Linked DNA regions of Hahella sp. HNIBRBA332. The protein of the gene in region 2 binds, or shares a complex with, the protein of the main gene of each other region. Links are inferred from orthologs where the notes say so. Each region holds a gene or a part of one and is shown on either strand. Other genes may lie near its edges.

Region 1 (2,991 bases), 2.2 Mb from region 2 along the record:
GCATCCGGTAAAACGGACCTTGCAATGGCGCTGAGCGAGCGTCTCCCCTGTGACTTGATTAGCGTTGACTCTGTCATGGTGTATCGCGGCATGGATATCGGTTCCGCCAAACCAGATCCGGAAACGTTAGCGCGCTACCCTCATCATTTGATTGATATTCGCGATCCGGCTGAACCCTATTCCGCTGCAGAGTTTCGCACTGACGCGCTACGCCTCATGGAGCAAAGCGTTAACGCTGGGCGCATTCCTCTGCTGGTAGGCGGCACTATTATGTACTATAAAGCTTTGTGCCAAGGGTTAGGCGATATGCCCAGCGCGGACGAGAATGTGCGTGAACAGATACTGGCTGAAGCGGAGCAGGTTGGCTGGCCGGCGCTGCATGAGCAGCTGCGCCAATTCGATCCAGTGGCGGCGGCTAAAATCCACCCGAATAACCGTCAGCGCATTCAGCGCGCTTTGGAAGTGTATCGGCTGACAGGGAAGCCGCTCTCGCATTATTGGGCGGCGGATGGAGTGAATCCGGAAAATGAGCTCAATTGGGACAGTGTGAATGGCGCAGCTTTGCCTTACAATGCGCTAAACTTAGCTCTGGCTCCCGTTAAGCGAGAAGATTTACACGGCCGTATCGCCAAGCGCTTTCAGATCATGCTGGAGCAAGGCTTGTTAGATGAAGTCGAGCAGTTGCGTCAGCGTGGCGACCTGAATGTGGGGCTGCCCTCTATCAGGGCGGTAGGGTATCGTCAGGTGTGGTCTTATCTCGAAGGTGAGTTTGGTCGGGAAGAAATGGTGGAAAAAGCGACCGCAGCCACTCGTCAGTTGGCGAAAAGACAAATGACTTGGTTGCGCTCCTGGCCCGAGATAAATTGGTTGTCTGCAGATGATACACAATTAGTCGAAGTCGCTATGCGACTGATTTCACAACGGTTACAATCGTGTAATCCACTATAGGTCAGATCGGAGGTTAGCGCTATACTATTACTCAATGCTGTCCAAAGTGCTGGCAAACCGTCCCTGGTGATAATGCATACACGAGTTAGTAATTTAATCACCGATAATTAGAACTAATAAGTAGGAGAATTCCAATGTCAAAAGGGCAGTCTTTACAAGACCCTTATTTAAATGCGCTACGGAAGGAACGCATCCCGGTATCCATATTCCTGGTAAACGGCATCAAACTGCAGGGACAAATTGAATCGTTCGATCAGTTTGTAATTCTGTTGAAAAACACCGTCAGCCAAATGGTTTACAAGCACGCTATCTCCACCGTCGTCCCTGCCCGGAACGTACGTATCGCCGCACCAGGCGAAGGAGAGAACGAAGCATCTAACGCTTAATGCGGAGCAGCGCCTGATTGTTTGAGCGTCCTAAAGCGGGTGAGCGAGCTGTACTTGTTCACCTGGATATGCTGGAAGAAAAAGATCGAGAAGACCCTCGCGAGCTTACGGAATTAGCTTTATCAGCCGGCGCAGATCCTGTTGCGTTGGTCACCGGAACCCGTAATCAGCCCAGTCCGCGGTACTTTGTCGGCAGCGGTAAGCTGGAGGAAATCAGGGCGGCGGTAATTGAGCACGAGGCGGAAGTCGTACTGTTCAATCATTCTCTTACTCCTAGTCAGGAACGAAACCTGGAAAAAGATCTGCAGGTGCGGGTTCTGGATAGGACTGGTCTGATTCTGGACATCTTCGCCCAGCGAGCGCGAACTCATGAAGGTAAGCTTCAGGTGGAGCTGGCTCAGCTTGAGCACTTGTCTACGAGGCTGGTGCGGGGCTGGACCCACCTTGAGCGTCAGAAAGGCGGAATTGGTCTGCGTGGGCCGGGTGAGACCCAGCTCGAAACTGACAGACGACTCATCCGCGGTCGCATCAAATCTATACACAAGCGTCTGGAAAAAGTTCGCAAACAACGTGAACAGGGCCGGCGCGCACGTCGCCGGGCGGAAGTGCCGACCATTTCTCTTGTTGGCTACACTAACGCTGGCAAATCTACTCTCTTTAATCGCATATCTTTGTCCGATGTTTATGCCGCCGATCAGTTGTTCGCGACGTTGGATCCGACGTTGCGGCGCGTTAATCTGGAGAACTACGGGCCTGTGGTATTGGCTGACACGGTAGGATTTATCCGACATCTTCCTCACAAGCTTGTCGACGCGTTTCGTGCGACATTGGAGGAGACCTGCAATGCTTCGTTATTGCTCCACGTCGTGGATGCGAGCGACCCGAAGCGCAGGGAAAACATCGAGCAAGTTGAGGATGTTTTGAAGGAAATCGGCGCTGACGATATTCCTTCCCTCTTTGTTTTCAATAAAGTGGATCGTCTGGAGGCTGCCGAGCCTCGCCTGGAAATGAATGAAAATGGCGAGCCAGTTCGTGTTTGGGTTTCGGCTGTCACCGGAGAAGGTCTTGAGCTGCTGGAGCAGGCGACCGGAAAGCTGTTGGGCGCTGATATGGTCGATGAGACGCTTTGCATACCGCCCGCGCTGGGGCGCTTGCGCGCCAAGCTTTATGAAAGAGAGGCTGTGTTGTCAGAAGAGGTGAGGGAGGATGGTTCCTTTTCTGTGCATATAAAGATGCCGAAGACCGACTGGCTGCAAATAGCGCATAAGGAAGGCGTGAAACTTGAACAGCTTACCGGACATGTCTGCTAAGCTCAGAGGTTGTGCATATCGACGATCTGGGCGCGCTGCATTGTATGTTGGCGTTATCTTAATTACATTTCAGAACCTTGCCGATCGAGACATAGATAAATAGTATTACGCGCAAGCTTTAAATCTTCACAACGAAGGGGAATAAAATGGCTTGGAATGAACCAGGCGGAAATAATAATCAGGACCCATGGGGCTCAGGCCGTCGCGGCAACAAGAATGACGGACCGCCAGATCTGGATGAAGTCATTCGCAAAGGTCTGGAGAAAGTCGGCGGATTGTTTGGCGGCAAGCCTTCCCGGGGGGGCTCTTCCGGCGGTGGTGGCGTCTCTGGCGGCGTGGCGGCGATT
Region 2 (3,318 bases):
GCGTTGTTAAAGGCACTCCTCAGACCGGATGTAGGAAATGGGAAAACTTCTGCTAATAAATGGAACTCCCCATATTGACCTTCAAACTCAACGTACCCATAAAAATCCGGCATCATATTAACCTCCATCGAGGAGTTGCTCGGCCATTGACCGACTCAGATGGCATAGAGCTATGCGGTAGAGTTATCTTTATTGTATTTCAAGATAGATTTCTCCCTGCTCGCCCGGCATTGGTATAGACAGTAGAAAGTCGCGCCATGAAGTAAGAATATGTCTAAATACCTCAATGGGTATTATTTCGAAATAATTCTCATCGTAAAAAGAATGAATTTTTGCGCCATCTGAAGTTAGCAGGGCTCCCCAATCCTCTCGCCCCCAAGTTGATGAAGCCGTTTCGCCATTTAAGACAGAGTCTGCTCTAACGACCCCCTCCTCTATCCAACCTACAGTCTCAGCGTAACGTATACCTCCATTATCCGTCAGGAGACAGCAAAGAGGGCTGATTCCATCATGGTTAGTCACACCTGATTTACAACAGGGAGATAGCGTTCCTGCAACATCCTCCCACGAAAAAGTAACTTTCATACTGCACTCCAAGTATTCTGGAAATATCGCAAGTCTTGAGAGTCAACCATTCCTCAATAGTAGCACTTCTGAACGCTCTTACTTTTCATCGCCATACACGCCAATCACTGAGCAAAATACGGCTGCAACCGTTCCATTAAAAAGCCTGGCCCATTGCTGATACCAGGCTAAACGCCTTCTCCCCGTATGTTTATCCGTCGTTCCTGTCCCAATAACGCAAGGCTCTGGCGCTGGTCAGGAAGTTTTCTATATCCGCTTTTTTTGACAGGCTGAACATGGCCTGGTCGCATTCGCGGCCGTTTAGCAATTGTTCGACGGTCTCTTGCAGATTGCTGGAAAACGCGATGTATTTGCTGTGCCGGTACGCATCTTCGATAAAATGTCTGGCTGCTGGCGTCGTGGTGAACAGGCCCCGTTGTTCGTCGCTGACAATCACTACGACGACGTCGTACAAAGCTGAGGGGCCGCCTTCGTAAGTTTCGTCGCCGGTGATGACTTCACCATCGCTTAATGTCGTTCCCTGAATGGTGGGGGTGATCAAGTCATAATCCGCCCCCTCTTTTTTAAGCAGACGTTTTAAGTTTTTCAGCAGCTTGTTATCCGCGCCGTTTGAAAGAAAAACACCGAACGTGCGCCCAGCCAGCGTCGGCTGTGAGCTTTTATTGATGCTCAACGCATCTGAAACAGGTAAGTCCATAATGGGTTTCCTGGCCGCCGGGGCCGGTTTAGGCATAGTACTGATCCCTAATTTTCTGGCGACGTTTTTCGCCAGTCCTCGGTCAATATTAAGCAAGTGTGAGACCATTCTTTCCCGAATGTCGCGACGCTCCACCTTGCTTAATTCAAACACCAGGGCGTCAGCGATATGGGCCTGCTCCACGTCGGTTTGACTGCGGTAAAACTGGTTGGCCTGGCTGTAGTGGTCACTGAAGGTTTCGCTGCGCTGTCGGACTTTCTCCCCCGTCATCGGTTCCGGGTAGCTGACGTAGCCGGTTTCGCTATCCTCTCTCGGACCGCCCTCTTCGCCTCCCCAGCTATTCGGCTCGTAATTGGCGCGCCCCGCGCGGTTGTGCATGGCCATATGTCCATCCTGCATGAAGTTGTGCACCGGACACTTGGGCGCATTGATGGGGATGTGAGTGAAGTTGGGCCCGCCAAGGCGTTTAAGTTGGGTGTCCAGATAAGAGAAGTTGCGTCCCTGCAGCAGCGGATCATTGCTTTGATCAATGCCGGGAACCAGATTCTGGGTGCAAAAGGCGACCTGTTCCGTTTCCGCAAAGAAGTTGTCGACCGCTTTATTGAGGACCATTCTTCCGACAATTTTCACCGGAACCTGTTCTTCAGGAATCAGTTTGGTGGCGTCCAGCACGTCAAACTCGAATTGTTCGGCGAACGTCTCACCAAACAGCTGAACACCCAGTTCCCAGGTCGGATAGTCGCCTGACTGAATCGCATTCCACATATCGCGGCGATGGTAATCCGGGTCGGCGCCGTTGATGCGCAGCGCTTCGTCCCAGGTCACGGACTGCATCCCCTGCGCAGGTTTCCAGTGAAACTTAACGAAGGTGGATTTGCCTTCGGCGTTAATAAAACGGAAGGTATGCACGCCAAAGCCTTCCATAAAACGCAGAGATCGGGGAATGGCGCGGTCGGACATGATCCACATCACCATATGCATGCTTTCCGGGGTCAGGGAAATAAAGTCCCAGAAATTGTCATGCGCCGTCTGCGCTTGCGGAAAGCCCCGGTCCGGCTCCGCCTTCGCCGCGTGGATGAGGTCGGGGAATTTCATCGCATCCTGAATGAAAAACACGGGAATATTGTTCCCCACCAGATCCCAGTTGCCTTCCTGGGTATAGAATTTTACGGCGAAGCCGCGCACATCGCGGGCCAGATCGGCGGAGCCTTTGTTGCCCGCCACCGTGGAGAAACGGGCGAAAACCGGGGTCTTGATCCCTTTGCGTTTGAACAGGCTGGCGCAGGTCACGCCTTCCAGGGTGTCCAGCGTCTCAAAGTAGCCATGCGCGCCAAAACCCCGCGCATGGACGACACGCTCAGGAATGCGTTCATGATCGAAATGAAACAGCTTTTCCCGCAGCTGCCGGTCTTCCAGCAAGCCCGGTCCACGCGCGCCGGCGCGCAGAGAGTTTTGGTTGTCGGCAATGGGAGTCCCTTGTGTTGTCGTGAGCACAGGCGCGCTCCGGGACGCTTGATGGATTTCTCCGCCCTTCCCTACATTTTCTTTGTAACTTTTACCTGGTTTAACGGACGTGGATTTTTTTGTCGCCATAATCAATTTCCTGAAGTCTGTCCCTAAGTACGTGAGTCGTAATAAGTACGGGGGTTGCAAGAACTTGGCGGTAACCTGATGGAATGGTTAAACAAAACCGCCTTTAACTCACCATAAACAGGGGCAAGAACCACACCAGGTCAGAAAATGCCTGGGCGGCGCAGGGCAATTGGCGCGGGAAATCTGATAAAAAAGCGCCGCTAACACAGCGGCGCAATAAAGTGAATTTCAATTCAACGCAGGATCAGACTGGCACTCCAGCGCTGGCCACCCAGCCGGGGATGGAGGTGTGGTCAATGAGTCGTTTCACCTCGCGGTTCTTGGTGGCGAAAGCGAATACGTCGATGGTGTCGCGGCTGACGCAAGCCAGTACGGCGCCGGTCTGGTAACTCATCAGTTCGTCCTGCGTCAACTTGCCCAGACTGTCCCATTTATACAGCAGC

Evidence for each region.
Region 1: the proteins of O5O45_RS11075 (region 2) and hfq are in contact, whole or in part, in a crystal structure (PDB 3VU3), measured with the Escherichia coli proteins. The link is inferred for Hahella sp. HNIBRBA332 from one-to-one orthologs.

What each region holds. Positions count from the first base shown.
Region 1 is NZ_CP132203.1:211,955-214,945, forward strand. Bases 43-2,708 are described here. They hold hfq (RNA chaperone Hfq), read left to right. Parts: upstream 43-1,082; coding sequence 1,083-1,334; downstream 1,335-2,708. Other genes in these bases: miaA (tRNA (adenosine(37)-N6)-dimethylallyltransferase MiaA), read left to right, coding at 43-948; hflX (ribosome rescue GTPase HflX), read left to right, coding at 1,352-2,644. In the rest of the region: more of miaA, read left to right, coding at 1-42; FtsH protease activity modulator HflK, read left to right, coding at 2,791-2,991. UniProt on the Escherichia coli protein: RNA chaperone that binds small regulatory RNA (sRNAs) and mRNAs to facilitate mRNA translational regulation in response to envelope stress, environmental stress and changes in metabolite concentrations.
Region 2 is NZ_CP132203.1:2,438,131-2,441,448, forward strand. Bases 326-3,318 are described here. They hold O5O45_RS11075 (catalase), read right to left. Parts: upstream 2,876-3,318; coding sequence 776-2,875; downstream 326-775. Other genes in these bases: O5O45_RS11070 (hypothetical protein), read right to left, coding at 326-585; O5O45_RS11080 (hypothetical protein), read right to left, coding at 3,120-3,318. In the rest of the region: O5O45_RS11065 (hypothetical protein), read right to left, coding at 1-116; more of O5O45_RS11070, read right to left, coding at 190-325.